2 regions of the Pseudobacter ginsenosidimutans genome follow, and region 2 is predicted to be linked to the other one. Evidence: riboswitches for the same ligand, from Rfam matches in the RefSeq annotation. Region 2 holds a riboswitch; the other holds the start of a gene.
The links. A riboswitch is a leader RNA that binds a small molecule or an ion and turns the genes downstream of it on or off. The one in region 2 is predicted to bind thiamine pyrophosphate.
Positions count from the first base shown of each region.

Region 1 (7,703 bases), 1.6 Mb from region 2:
GCGCTGCTCATGTACCGCTGGTTCATCCGCAATGGCCACGCCCGTAACCAGGATGAAGAGAAAGATATCAAGGACTTCTTCAAAAAGAACCTCCCCGAAAATGCGCACAAGGTAACGGACTGGTATGAACGATTATATCTTTATCAAAGCTATTGCTGGTTTGCTTTCATCCGTCAGGACTGGCTGATGTACTACCGCAACAGCAAGAAATGGATCGAGCTGTTTGAAGAACAGCCGGTGATGATTTCCGTGGAGCCCGGTCATTATGTGAAGGGCATGCACAATTTGCTCAATGCCCATTTCGATCTGCGCAACTTCGATCAGTTCGATCTTACGCTCCGCAAATTCCAGGAGTATGCAGATACAGATCTCGCCAAGGCGCACGACAATTTCCGGGTACATACCTTTATCTATATCAGCGGCGCCCGCCTGAACCAGCACCTGATGCAAGGCACTTTCAAGCAGGGCCTCGCCATTGTTCCTGAAATTGAAAAAGACCTCAACGATTACGAGCTATATGTAGACACTCACCGGATCCTGGTGTTCAATTACAAGTTCGCTACCCTTCATTTTGGAGCCGGCGATTATTCTACCAGTATCGACTACCTGCAGAAGATCATGAACGTGTCTGTTCCAGACCTGCGTGTTGACCTGCAATGTTACGCACGTCTGCTGCACCTGATGGCTCATTATGAAATGGGCAATTATGATATCATGGAATCGCTCATAAAGAGCGTGTACCGTTTTATGGCCAAAATGCAGAACCTGACGATGGTGGAAGAGGAGATGTTCAGGTTCCTTCGCAACTCATTCGATGTTTCTCCCCGCAAGCTAAAGCCTGAGCTGGAGAAATTCCTGCAAAAGATCAAACACCTGGAAGGGAACCGCTTTGAAACGCGTGCCTTTGCTTACCTGGATGTTGTGTCCTGGGTGGAAAGTAAAGTGTATGAGAAGCCCATGGGCGATGTGGTTCATGCGAAATACCTCGAGAGCAAGCGCAGGGTAAAGCCTGAACGGGCTACCGTTAAGCATTAGGTCAGGAATGATTGATCATATCTTTCAACTGGGCTTCATCTGTCAGATCTAAACGCAGAGGGGTAACCGAAACATATTCATTTTCGATGGCCCACCTGTCTGTATCCTCTTCGGCAGGTTCCAGCGGGATCACCGTGAACCAGTAATGCTTTCTTCCCATTGGGTCCATTCCCGGAACAATCTTACCGTCGTAGAAGCGAACCGACTGGCGGGTCCACTTGATGCCTCTTGGCACCGGAGGAAAATTCACGTTCAGCAGTTTCGCATCTTTCATTTCGAGCAATCTGCTGAGTGTCCTCTCCACATATGGGCCGAGTGTATCGAAATCGGGCTCCGTTTTTCCGGCAACAGTACTAAGTGCAATACCCCGCAAACCCAGCAGTGCAGCCTGTTTGGCGGCAGCAAGTGTTCCCGAGTGCCACATACCATTTCCGAGGTTCAGTCCCATATTGATGCCAGAGAGCACTACTTCAATATCTGCCCACATATGCGTGCCCAGGGCTACACAGTCCGCAGGTGTACCATTTACTCTGTAAGCTTCCATTCCTTCAAAGGATATAGGCGATTTCTTGTAAAAAAGTGGCCGGGAGTGAGTGATCGCATGGCCCATGGAAGACTGCTCCACATCGGGCGCCACTACCAGCACTTCTCCGAATCTGGAAGCGATCTTCGCCAGGGATGCAATACCCGGGCTGTAAATTCCATCGTCGTTGGTTACCAGTATTCTCATGAAATAATTGCTTATCATAATCATGCCTGCGGGAAATATTGTTGGTATGCTTTTATTAATAGAATTCATTCTATGAAGTTGGCCATGTTAATCCACAACCCCGGAGCCGGGGACCAGGAACACACGAAGCAAAAACTGCTCGACCTGCTCAAATCACAGGACTATGAGTGTAGATATTTTTCAACAAAAAAGGAAGGTTGGGAGACCATCGATCCTGATGCGGACCTGATCGTTATTGCGGGCGGGGACGGCACCGTAGGCAAGGTAGTTCGCAACCTTGTGAAGCAGGATCAAACGCATATTCCTTTAGCACTGCTGCCTGCGGGCACTGCCAATAATATCGCAGGCACCCTGGGTATCAGCGGCGAGCTGGAAGAGATCGTTGAAGCGTGGAAGCCGGGGCTTATCAAGAAATTCGATCTCGGTCTTTTCAAACAGGAAGGTGATGAACAGATCTTCCTGGAAGGAGTGGGCTTCGGTCTCTTCCCCAAATTGATCAAGGAAATGAATAAGGTGGATGATGTTCCTGAAACTGCGGAAGAATCACTGGAACTGGCATTGACTACATTGCTGGACATTGCCCAGACAGCGAAGAGCCGTTACTGCAAACTGGAGCTGGATGGCAATGATCACTCAGGCGACTACCTCTTGCTGGAGATCATGAATGCGCATAGTATCGGTCCCAATCTGAAACTGGCTCCACAGGCCGATCCCGGAGATGGGCGCTTCGATGCTGTGTGGATCCGGGAAGATGAACGCAGCAAGCTGATCGAATACCTCCGTCATCGTTTGAATAAGGAAGAAGCAACGCCACCCTTTCATTCACTCGCCTGCAAGCGTGTTCACCTTGAATGGACAGGAGCACAGGTTCATATCGATGATGCCCTGGAGAAAAAAGAAAAGCCTCCATTGACGGCAGTGATCGAATTGTTGCCAGAAATGGTCAGCTTCCTGATTCCCGCAAAACCATCAGTCATTTAGTTTCCACTTTTATATTTGAATTTTCAAGCCTGAAGGATTCGAATTTCTTTCCTTCCAGCTTATGTTCCCATTGTTTAACTATGGGCGCTTCCAGTTGCCATTCCCTGTATTCGTCAGGGCTCATGATGGGCACTCCGTGTATGATGGGATAGTATCTGCTGCAATGGCTGCAACTAAGGAGACCTTCGATGATATGATTATTGGTATCGGTAGCAAATACTTTGAGTTGAAGATCTTTTTTATCGAAAGGACAACAGAGTTGATGTATGAAATCCGGGTGCATGTTAATGAGTTTTTTGTTGTTGAAGGATCTTGTTGAATGCAGTGGTTACAGCTGCGGGATCTTCCGCTTTCATGATGCTGTTGATCACAGCTACGCCATCGAGCCCTGTTGGCAATATTTCAGGGAGATTGCTGGCCGTAATGCCACCCGCTGCAAAAATGGGAATATTGGTCATTGCCCTGGCAGCCGCGATGGTTGCGGGTTTCACCCATTCGCAACTATTGGCGGAGCCGGAAGGGAATACAGAACAGAAAGAGATATAATCCATTTTCTGATCAATGGCATACTGAACTGTTTCCAGGTTATTTTCACAGGTGATACCGGTGATAATGTTTCGACCGATGGCTTTCCTGATCAGGGCCAGATTATCGGATGGCAGATCGAAGTGAATACCGTTGGCTTCAGTTTCCATGAGCAATTCCCAGTTCTCGTTGATCAGCACTGGCACACCGAATGGTTGCGCCAGATCCACGAGGGTTTGCACTATTTCTGCTTTAGCAGTGATGTGTTGCCAGTGGTTCCAGACCTGAATGGCTGACAGTCCGCTTTTCAATGCAAGCCGGATCTTTTGATATGATCCGTCTGTTAACGCAGAAGGGTCTACTACCAGGTAAACACCGCCGCGGATAGTGGTATTCGTTATCATTTCCATTCGTTTTTTAAAGCTTGAAAGAATGCATTCCAGTAGGGATCGGATCCCGGGCGTGAAAGCGTTTCGATGCCATCATCTTTTTGTAACCTGATGCCCTGTTCTTCTGCGGTGAATTCTCCTACCACCGATACTTTTATTTTCTCAAGTGCAAATTGATGCAGCACTGTGGCTTCATGCTCCGGATTCACGGCCATGATCATGGAGCCTGCGCCGATACAGCGCAATGGATCGATGGCAAACAGATCGCAAACAGCCTGCTGTGCAGTTCCAACAGGCAATTCTTCTGAATCGATAATAGCGCCACAGTCTGCAGCTATTGCCATTTCATATATGGCGCCGAGCAGTCCGCCTTCGGTAACATCGTGCATGGCTGTTACGGGCAGACTGGCAGCGCATAAGCCTGCCTGTAAGGAGCTTGTTTCCTGGAAAAGTCCTGCGGCTTTCTCCCATATCTCTTTTCCACAATTCTTCTTTACTGTTTCAGGAAAACTGAGCGCCAGTATGGAACTGGCTATCTGTGCGGCTTCTTTGGTGATCATGATGAGATCGCCAGGTCTTGCATATTTGCTGAGCAGCATTTTTCCTGCCGGCGCAATACTGATCATGGTGCCGCCGCCTGCAATGGTGGAATGCTGACCAGCGGCCTTACCGGTATGTCCGCCTGTAATTGCAACGCCAATGTCTTTGCAGTACTGGTGCACGAACATCCAGTACTCTTCAAACTCAGCACTTGAAGCCGATTCCGGCAGGTTCAATACCAGTTGTGCAAACTGCGGCGGCTGGGAAGTAGTGGCGATATCATTGGCCATAAGATGTACGGAAAGCCATGCCGATTCGCGGAGCCCCAGCGTTGGTATCCAGGATAACGGGTCACTGGTGAGCGCCATCGAATAGCCTCCCGGCAAATCGACGATAGATACATCCACTCCATACTCTGGTCCGGTGGACACCATCTTGTTTTCGGCTCCCCGTAAAGGATAGATAAGCCGATTGAACAGATCCATGTGCAGTTTTCCACTTTCAACAAATGCTGACATAGTTCATCATTTAAATTGAACGAAGAGTGCAAAGAAGTCTCCATATGGCATTCCCCATTGCTGCACAGGAAACCATTTCGGCAGGCCCGTGCAGGTCCATTCGATGGAATAGTTCTCGCCGTTCAAGGCTTCATTGATCTTGCTGATGAGCGAATCCGGTGTGTAGAAATGGGCAGTCACATAAAAGGGGTTCTTTCCGAAAGCCTGTTGCACGCGGCGTCTGATGAATTTGGGCGAGTTACGGTTCATCATTCCAAATACGATCCCATGCTTTGCCACTCTGCGTGCTTCGCGTATCACCTGGATGGGATCGCGGTAATATTCGAAGGTGGTGATGAAAGCAAGTGAATCGAAGGTTTTGTCTTTGAAAGGCATGTAATGCGCGTCGGCCAGTGCGAGGTTACCATCGAAAAGATGTCTTCCCTGTCCAAGCATGAATGGCGAAAGATCTGCTCCTGTTGCCTGGATTCCGATATTATGCCACCACCTGGTGAATCGTGTGGTGCCGCATCCGAATTCGAGAAGCGTTTTGATGCGTTCGTCTTTTTTGATAAGGCTGCCGATCGTTTTTTTCTGCCAGACTTCAGCGCGCTTGTAGCGGCCTTCGTACCATTGTTCGTAAGAATCTGTGTGTTCCCTGTTGAAGAACCATTCTGGCCTTTGCTGCCAGGTTCTGATCCCTTTGGTGAGTTGTTGAAGTTCCATTTTTACAGTTTTTACACTGCACGGGGGAACTAATGGGATCGAACAGGAATATGGTAAAAGAAAAAACCACATTTCCTGTTCGAAGAAAATGTGGTTTATGCTGAATACAATGAAGTACAATCAGTGTCACCTTGCATTCCCTCCGCTGGTATTAACCAGTTCAGGTTCCCGGGTATCATCTCAGCTACTGTGTAGCACCCCGATGCAATAATTAATGACCAAATTTATTACTGTTTCCTGAATTCTCAGCGTTTTCTTTTCATCTGTGCCAGCACCTTGTCCGCAGTGGCTTTGCGCTCTGCTTTTTTCTGTGTTTCGGTTTGATATGTTACAGCATGCCTTTGTGTTTGTTGCATCTGCACCATACGGGACCGAGACGAATTAGAGCTCCTGTTGACGTTGGCGATGCTCTCGATGGGCCTGGCTTTTGGATTCGACTTTCTTTCCAGCAACATGGCGAGCACACGTTCCCGGTCAGCGATAGAACCCCGTTGTTGTGTGTTCAGTTGCACCGGCCGCATGGCTGAATTGGCCATTACACGTGAACTGCGGGGATTCGCCTGCATTTTGACGATCGCCTTCTTAACGGATGCCGGCATATTTTTCTCGTGCTTACTGTAGGATGATGGCAGTTGCTGCGCCATCGCCATATTGGAGAAGGCCGTTACCAGAATCAGCAGTATTCCGAAAATGTATGAAGATCTCATTACTATCTTTTTAAATACTTACTTAACACTAACCAGTACGTTGATCTTTCCAACAGTGTTTGCGTTGTAATCCTGCAGGGCTTTACCGAGCACTTGTCCAACTCTTACTTTGTTGGGATCAGCTTTCATGGCAACGCCGGAGGTTGAAGAGGTCACCAGCAGGTCGCCACGTTTGATAGCGCCGCCTTCCAGGCACACTTTGGTAGGGATCACACCGATCACACCCATGGGCACCATTTTGTCGAGATGACTTTTGAGCGCATCTTTTTCTGTGAGCATCAGACCTGGCTTGGTGGCATAAACACCGGCTACCAGTGTAGAGTATGCGCCGGATGATTTGGTAACCATGCGGTCAGATGTTTCAGAGATCACGAGTACATCACCTGCTTCATAGCTGGAGCGGGTTCCTTCCACATCGAACATTTCGGCAACGTCTGCGCCGCCTGTCTGTGCGCCATTTGCAAAGTATCCTGTTCCATCAGCAGAGATTCTTGCAACATTGCTATTATTCACTTTGAATACAGCTACATCGCCTTCGGGATCTCCGAGAAGCTCAGCTACAAGAGCTGTGCCACCAGCACCGGTTGCACTGGTTGCCTGCGCCAGGATACCCATACCACCGGCAAAATCATTGTATCCTTTAATTGCCGAGGCTAAACCAGTATTGAGACCTGAAACGCCAGAGGATACATCACTGAATGTTATTCCCTGTACACCTTCTCCACCATTATAGTGATAGCCCATTACGGCAGCTCTCGACGCCTCGAGCGTTCCACCAAAAACACCATGACTTCCATTACTGATAGCCGTTATACCTATGCCATAGCCCTGGTGTACGATAGTAAGGGCATCTGAGCCTGCACCAGGATCAGAAACTTCAATGTATGCGGCAGTACTTCTGGCGCTCCTTGCATAGATACCAATACTTTCATCGGAGAAAGCTTCCACACCGGTTCCATTAACAGAATATCCTCTGACTCCGGAACCCAAACCATTGTGGATGCCTAATACACCAGTACCATTATTGGTGTAAGTAGCATTATTAATACCTTTTACACCTGCTACATCCATTCCGGCATTATCGTTCAAAATGATACCAGTCAAACCGGCAACATTATCTGAGGTAGAATTATTGACACCTTCAACTGCGGGGGCATCGCCATCGTTGGTTATAGAGAGCGCCTTTGTTGCTTCGTTCACCGTTTTTACATAAGGCAGCGTGAGGCCGGGAACTGCTGCAGGAGCCCATGCTGTACCGTCGAATGTGAGCACTTCACCTGATGCAGGAGCCGTAGCGCTGAGATTAACACCCTTGAGTTTTGCAACTGAAGGGGCAGGGTAGTTACCATCGAGGTCTCCGGTAGCTGTTCCACCTGGAGGAAGGCTGAGCCCTGAAGCCAGTTTATCGGCAGTGATGGCGCCATCAGCAATTTTTGCTGTAGTTACATTGGCGTCCAGGATCTTGGCAGTAGTAACAGCATCGGCAGCAAGTTTCAATGCAGTAACAGCTGCATCATCCAGTTTGGTAGTAGTGATGGCGCCGTTAAGCACTTTAATGGTAGTAACAGCGTCA
Region 1 is NZ_CP042431.1:1,711,422-1,719,124, reverse strand. Features, by position in the region: gene FSB84_RS07090 (hypothetical protein) at 1-1,035, shown strand, start outside; gene surE (5'/3'-nucleotidase SurE) at 1,037-1,765, opposite strand; gene FSB84_RS07080 (diacylglycerol/lipid kinase family protein) at 1,850-2,746, shown strand; gene FSB84_RS07075 (Trm112 family protein) at 2,739-3,029, opposite strand; gene FSB84_RS07070 (thiamine phosphate synthase) at 3,031-3,675, opposite strand; gene FSB84_RS07065 (AIR synthase-related protein) at 3,672-4,718, opposite strand; gene FSB84_RS07060 (class I SAM-dependent methyltransferase) at 4,725-5,423, opposite strand; TPP riboswitch at 5,544-5,635, opposite strand; gene FSB84_RS07055 (hypothetical protein) at 5,669-6,130, opposite strand; gene FSB84_RS07050 (beta strand repeat-containing protein) at 6,149-7,703, opposite strand, start outside.
Region 1: it holds a riboswitch for thiamine pyrophosphate, as region 2 does, so the genes downstream of both, FSB84_RS07060 (class I SAM-dependent methyltransferase) here and FSB84_RS13470 (carboxypeptidase regulatory-like domain-containing protein) in region 2, are expected to answer to the same signal.

Region 2 (7,703 bases):
TGGCCCAGGCGGAAAGCTTATCTTTTGCCAGGAAATGGGTGGCGATGCGGTTGGCGGCAAGCTGAATGAATTCAGGCGTAAACCAGGCATTTTCCCTGGAAGCCCGTTCCACAGCGGTTTGCCAGGGTTCTCCGTCTGCTGAAATATACTGTCCCAATCTTTCCAATAAATCAAGCCTATTTTGTAAATTCATTACAACTTATATTTGTGGTGCAAAAATAGGATTCAACCCATTAAAATTGATGAGTATATGGCAATCAAAATAACTGAAGAATGTATTAATTGCGGAGCCTGCGAACCTGAATGTCCTAATAATGCCATTTATGAAGGCGGTGTGGAATGGGCTATCACAGACGGAACCTCCATCAAAGGGCCCTTTACCCTGCTGGATGGCACTGTGATGGATGCAGATCAGCGCAATGCTCCCATCAGTGTGGATACATATTATATCGTTCCCAATAAATGTACTGAGTGCCAGGGCTTTCATGAAGAGCCCCAGTGCGCAGCGGTTTGCCCTGTAGACTGCTGTGTGCCTGATGAAATGTACCAGGAAACGGTAGAGGAACTGATGGCCAAAAAAGAGAAGCTGCACGTATAAAAGCCGCTCCATGCCAAATTAACACCCTGTAAATTTGGAAAGGGCCTCTCCGGAGTTGTAACTTACGAGTACACAAATAGTGATTGTAGCCATGTGCTACTTTATTAAAGGCGGGTGATATTTCCCGCTATGAAGGTGAAGGGATAACGTCCTTCACCTTTCTTATTTTTTTTCGTTTATTTGCTTAAAATTCAGACACAAACAATCTAATGAAACCTGCTATTGCCTTCGTTACAGGCGGTTATTCTTCGGAATCCGTTATCTCCTACAAAAGCGCCGTTACTATCGAAAACAACCTGGATACAGAAAAATATGATGTATACAGGATCGATCTGACCCCCGATGGTTGGTTTCACCAAACCAAGGCTGGTGAGAAAATAAATGTAGACAAGAGTGATTTCTCCCTTCAGATCGCCGGAAAGAAGATCCTTTTCGATGCCGCCCTGATCGGTATCCACGGCACTCCGGGAGAGGACGGCAGGCTGCAGGGGTATTTAGATCTGTTGAATATTCCTTACAATACCTGTGATACAGCCAGTTCTGCTATCACTTTCAATAAGCGTTACAGCGTGGCCGTAGCCGGATTTGCCGGAGTGAATGTGGCCCGTTCGGTACATATTTTCAAATCACATCCGCTCAGTGCTGAAGAGGTGCTGCAGCAATTGTCGCTTCCCGTGTTTGTAAAGCCCAATAATGGCGGATCCAGCATCGGAATGAGTAAAGTGAACAAAGCTGAAGAACTGGCAGGGGCTTTGCTTAAAGCATTCGCGGAAGACGACCAGGTGCTGGTGGAAGAGTTCATCCAGGGCCGTGAATTCACAGTAGGTGTGATCAGGACCACCAAAGAGCTGCTGGTTTTGCCGATTACTGAAGTTCGGAGCAAGAACGAATTCTTCGATTTTGAAGCCAAATACCAGGGCCTCAATGAAGAAACAACACCGGCGCAGATCAGCGATGTCATGGCCGATAAAGTACGTTCCACTGCCCGTAAGATCTATGACGCGCTGAATTGCCGCGGTGTGGTGAGAATGGATTTCATTTACAACGAAGCAAAGGATGCTCCTTTCTTCCTGGAAGTGAATACCATTCCCGGTCAAAGCGAAGCCAGCATTGTACCACAGCAGGTGCGCGCCATGGGATGGACTTTGAAAGGATTGTATACAGAAATGATCGAAGACGCATTGAGCCGTAAAAAAAGCTCATAATTTATATCATCTAAAATCAATATCGATTGTTCAAATTCATAACCAGCAAACCCCTCTGGGCAAATATCCTGTTTGCGATCGGACTGATAGTGGTGGCTTTGTTCATCTTCCTAGTGTCCCTCAACTGGATAACAAAGCACGGCGATACGCTGGTGATCCCCGCGGTTACCGGAAAAACCTATGATGAAGCGAAGAAGATCCTTGAAGACAAAGGCTTTGATGTAGCAATACAGGACTCTGTATACAACGATACTGCCGCTGCACTCTCCGTGCTTCGCCAGTTTCCCGATGCCGATGAGTTTGTGAAGGAGAACCGGACCGTATACCTTACCATCAACAGGGCCGTGCCTCCCAATATCGAAATGCCGAACCTGGAAGGGCTCAGTCTTCGCAGCGCGGAAATTGCGCTGAAGCAATACCATCTTAAACTGGGCGATACCACCTTCAAACCTGATTTTGCCAAGAACTCCGTTCTGGAGCAACATTATAACGGACAACGGATCAAAGCCGGCACCAAACTGCCACAGGGCAGCAGCATCTCACTGGTGCTGGGAAGCGGACTGGGTACGGATGAATTTGCAGTGCCTGATCTCTTCGGCATGACTTACTCCGAAGCCAGGGTATTGCTGGAATCCATTGGCCTCACGCCCGGAATGCCAGTGCTGGACCCCGCAGTACGGGATACAGGGAATGCGTATATTTACCGCCAGATCCCCGAACGCATCGGGCCAGACAGACAGATCAACCGGATACGCCAGGGCCAGGTAATTGACCTCTGGCTCGGTACTACCAAACCTGAACGACCTGCAGCAGATTCCAGCGCAACGCAGGGAGGTCCTACAGAGGAGCGCAATTACTAACAAACAGATAAAAACTGAAATAATGCAAATCATCACTGCAGAAGAATTAAAGGCACGTCTCGATGCTGGTGAAAAAGTGAATCTCGTTGACGTACGCGAACCCAATGAGCATGCTGAATTCAATATCGGCGGTCAGCTGTTGCCGTTAGGACAGATCAGGAATTTTGAAACCGATGCCATCGACAACCTGAAAGATGCCGAAGTGATCGTGTATTGCCGCAGTGGCAACAGGAGCGGACAAGCCGCAATGCTGCTGGAAACACTGGGCTTTACCAATGTGAACAATCTCGCCGGAGGCATGATGCGCTGGCAGGAACTGTACAGCTAAGAAGCTTCTTATCGATATCGAAATGGCCAGCCTGATACAGGTTGGCCATTTTGTTTTGGTCAGGTCTGTTCCAAAAAAAAATGAGGCCGTCAGGGTGTTGCGGCCTCATTCATTGATCTATGGTTCTTCCGGATGTTTCTACAATTTGATCTGCAGTGCTACCAGGAAATTGGTTCCTGCCATAGGGAAGTAGTTATTCACTACTGCTAATCCTCCTGCTCCATCATCCATACTGTACGTATAACCATTGGGGGTATACATCCTGTCAAACACGTTGTTCACCTGGAATGCTATCGTTGTTTCTTTGAACAACAGCTTTCGCAGGGTGTAAGCCACTTTCGCATCCTGCACATAGAATTCTTCCAGGCTGTTTTCCTTGCGGGAGTTGTTGGTGAGATACTGACGGCCTACATATTTGGCGGGCAGACTGATCTCCAGGTCTTTCAACGGAAGGAAGGTGATCACGGCTCCACCAACTACATTCGGAGAGAAGGCGATATCTGTGGTCTTCTTCTCATCGCCATAATTCCTGATCTTATTATTGCTAAGCGTAAGATTGGCGCTGGCCTGTAACCATTGGGTGAAGCGGTTCCTTGCCTGCAGCTCGATGCCCATGCGATAGCTGTCCGGCACATTGGCGCGAAGGTACTCGCCTACATCATTGATATTGCCGGTGAGCACCAGCTGGTCCTTGTACAGCATATAATACAAAGTAGCGCCGTAGGAGAGTTTATTGTTCCTCTTTTCAAATCCCAGTTCGAGATCATGGAGCTTTTCAGGTTTGAGGTCCTGTCCCAGGTTCGCTTCAAAATCATTGCGATTGGGTTCTTTGCTGCCCATGGAGTAGCTGAGGTAAGAGAAGTAATCATCTTTTGTATAGGTGATGCCTGCCTTGGGATTAACGAAATTGTAAGTCTCACGCACAACGGCATCAGGAGTTTTGCGATAACCGTTCATCTGGTACAATACGCGGCGGTACTGGATATCGGCGAAGGCTTCGAAAGCTGTGCTGAGTTTGCGTGAATATTTCGCATAACCATTCACGTCAGTTTTGTATGCAGTGAGATCATACCAGCGGTGTTTGTAGGGAATGCCCATTCCGGCCCACATCACTTGTCCGAAATGATGGTTGTCGAAGCGGTTCCAGCCGCCGCCAACAGTGAGCTGGTCTTTTTCGGTTTTGTATTGAACGGAGAAGATCTGGCCGTAGAAATCATTCTTCAGGTGCAGCTGGCGGATGAGATCGGTGGTTTCGAAGGTTTCGCCTCCCGAAACAAAGTCCGGCATTTTGTATTCCTTGAATGCTTGTTCTGCTTTGTATTCTTCATAATAACCGGCGCCTTTTGTGAGGAACACAGCGGTATTAACGGTGAGCCTGGGATTGAACTGGTGATTGATGAAGAGCTGATAATGGTCCTGCTGGAAATTGTCGGTCTGGTTATCATAAGGTGCTCCGGGTTTTTCCATGCCTGCATAATTGATGCGGCGGTTCGTTTTCAGGTCTTCATCTGAAACACCGTACCAGCTCTGGTAGGTTTTTTCTTTTCCTGAAAATACATTGAGCCTTACGGATGTTTTCTCTGCGATATAGGCGCCGGAAATATAGAATGCACGCAAATCGCTGCTGGCGCGTTCTACGTAACCATCACTGCTTACTTTGGAGAGACGCGCATCTACAGTCCAGTGATTGTTGATCAGTCCGGTTCCGGCTTTTACCGTATGCTTCCAGGTATTGAAAGAGCCGGCGCTGTTGTTCAGTTCTCCGTAAGCCTGCGTATTCACTTCATTGGTGCTGAGGTTGATGGTGGCGCCGAATGCGGTGCCTCCATTGCTGGACGTTCCCACGCCTCGCTGTACCTGGATATTGTTCACGGACGAAGTGAAGTCCGGGAGGTTCACAAAAATGTTCCCTGTGATTCGGCATCGTTGTAGGGGATACCATTGAGGGTAACATTGATACGCGTGGCGTCTGTACCCCGGATGCGGATACCTGTATAACCGATGCCAGTGCCTGCATCGGAGCTCACCACTGCTGAAGGTGTTTGGTTCAGCACGAAGGGGATATCCTGTCCGAGATTCAGTTTTTCGATCTCTTTTTTACTAAGATTGGTTTTGGTGAAAGGCGATTTGTCGCCGGCCTGAATGGCTCTCACTTCCACGGGCTGCATGAAAAGATTGAGTCTTTGCAGTTTGAATTCCAGGTTGGAACCGGCTGCAACAGTGGTATCTACTGCTTTGTAACCGATACTGGAAATGCGGATGCGATAATCTCCTGATCTGATCTTCCTGAAAATGAAATCGCCGGATGCGTTGGTGGTGGTAGTGGCGATATTGCTTAATTCAACAGTAGCCGATGCTACGGCGGCTCCTGAGTTGAGGTCGGTGACCTTACCCGAAATTTGCTGGGCGGTCAACCATTGGGAACATAATAAATAGCATATCCCCAAAAACAATTTTTGCATGTCCATTACATTTTAATGGTGGGAACTGGTTTCCCGTGATAAAATTGATTTGAGAGAAAATGCTGCGGGAGCGAAAAGTAGAAGTTAAATAGACTCGAGCTACCTTCCCTGCGCAGGCATTACCCTGACCAGGTTCAACGGGTATTATCTCAGCCGCCAGTTGTTATACAGGCAGCACCCCGGGGAATCTGAAATGTCTCTTTGGCCAAAGAGGGCGTAAAGATACATGCAAAAGATCAGTTTCATAGCCCATTTTTCATTTTCCCTTCATCTTGCCGGAATAGGTTTGTATGGTAAACAATCTGCTACACTAAAAACAAATTGTATGAAAACAGGATTGATTATTATTGCAATGGCGCTGGTTTCCGGCACAGCAATGGCACAGGAAGCAAAAGTGAAATCAGATGGTTCCGTGAAAGTGAACAACTCCGTGCAGGATGGCCACCAGAAAACAGCGGCGAAAATGGAAACGAAAGCGGTTGTAAAAACAGAAGCAAGCGCAGAAAGAACAGCTGCAAAAGTGGAAAAATCAGCGACCAAAGCGGAAAAGCAAGCCAATAAAGAAGTGAAAGCTACCGTTAAAGAAACAAAGGAAGTTGTGAAAGAAGGCGCTGAAAAAGGTAATGAAGTTTCTGCAGCAGCTACGAGTGTTACAACCGCAGAAGTAAAAGCCATCGAAAAAACTGCTGAAGCCAATAAAGGACAACAGGTGAAACTGGTGTCCGGATCAGGCGCAGATGTGAAAGCTGCGGTACACGCCGCTCAGGACAAAACAGTAAAAGTGAACACAGGCGCCACTACTTCTGCTGCTGCGAAGGTGAAAGTGAAACCGGTGAAAACCAAATCCGCAAAGGCAGCCGTAAAAGTAAATGGCAGCACACGTGTTGGTCTCCATTAAAAGTAAGTGACCCCTCAACATTGAAATGAAACAGTTCTGTTATACAGGAGTTTTGATGATACTCATGATCTGTACCCATGAGAGCCGGGGCAGTGTGGTTAAACCACTGCCTCACTTTTTGACCCGGCCACAATTCAACTGGCATGTTCTTTACTCTGACACCATCCCGGCCAAAAAGCCGGCCGATCCGCAAAAGAAAGAAGAACCTGCAAAGCAGGAAGGGGAACCTGTAATGCCTGTGCAACCGGCTAAGGAATTGCCCAAATCATCATCGAAGGCAGGAGAAGTAGTCAAGACGATCAAAGAAGTTCCGAAATCGAAAAAGCAACCCAGGCCGGTTGCCGTGCAGGCTCCCAAATTACCGGTGAAAGTGCCTGTGATAAAAACACCGAAAGTTATTCGTAAAATAAAGCTTTGACCTTACCATCTGCATCAACCATGAAACACTTAATGATCATTACGATACTGGTGCTGTCTGGCATTGCAGGGCTTGCACAAACGGAGCAGGAAGCGGCCGCCACAGACAGTACCCCGCCGGAAAAATCTACGTTCACGATCGGTGCGCAGTATGCCACCAACGCCAGCTATTACGGGCAGAAGGCCATTGAAAAAACGCCTTATGTTGCCCTGGTGGCATCTTATAATCATCGCTCGGGTTTTATGTGAACAGTATGGCCTACCGGTTGCTGAAAGATTCTTCAAGACTGGCTTCTGCTTATGCAGCAGGGGCTGGTTTTACTTTCAATATATCTAAAAGTCTCGAAGCCGATATCGGTTATACTTATACGTTCTTTCCGAAACTATCGCCCTTTCTTCAGGCAGCCAATCCACATAACGCCAGCGCCACCCTCACTCTGGAAAAATGGATCACTGCCGCCGCTGCTTTCGATTTTACTTTCGGGAAAACAAACGACATATTTGTTACACCTGCCATCAGCAAACAGATCAGGCTCATCGATATCGATTCAAATTCCATGATCCTGTTCACGCCGGAGATCAATGTGACTGCGGGCACTCAAAGATTCTATGAGTATTACCAGGAAGACAAAAAAACGCGCGACAGTATCCTTGGTAAAGTTTTCGAAAGATTGCCCGTTGATCTGCCGATTCCCGGCAATCCCAACAGGCCGGACAATCCTCCAACAACCATTATGAAATCTTCTTCCAGTTTTGATCTTCTCTCCTATAATCTTAAATTACCTGTAGCATATTACCGGCCGCATTGCCTGTTTGAACTGAGCTGCCTGTTCTCTTTGCTCGGGCAAAAAGTGGAAACGGATCCGGGAAAACTGAATACATTTTTCACCGCCAGTTTTTATTACCAGTTCTAAGCTTATGAAAGTACTGATAGT
Region 2 is NZ_CP042431.1:3,318,142-3,325,844, forward strand. Features, by position in the region: gene FSB84_RS13440 (acyl-CoA reductase) at 1-193, opposite strand, end outside; gene FSB84_RS13445 (4Fe-4S dicluster domain-containing protein) at 251-598, shown strand; gene FSB84_RS13450 (D-alanine--D-alanine ligase) at 808-1,803, shown strand; gene FSB84_RS13455 (PASTA domain-containing protein) at 1,830-2,663, shown strand; gene FSB84_RS13460 (rhodanese-like domain-containing protein) at 2,686-2,991, shown strand; gene FSB84_RS13465 (TonB-dependent receptor) at 3,130-4,890, opposite strand; gene FSB84_RS13470 (carboxypeptidase regulatory-like domain-containing protein) at 4,887-5,453, opposite strand; TPP riboswitch at 5,542-5,645, opposite strand; gene FSB84_RS13475 (hypothetical protein) at 5,779-6,351, shown strand; gene FSB84_RS13480 (hypothetical protein) at 6,377-6,769, shown strand; gene FSB84_RS13485 (hypothetical protein) at 6,790-7,017, shown strand; gene FSB84_RS13490 (hypothetical protein) at 7,023-7,682, shown strand; gene FSB84_RS13495 (response regulator transcription factor) at 7,687-7,703, shown strand, end outside.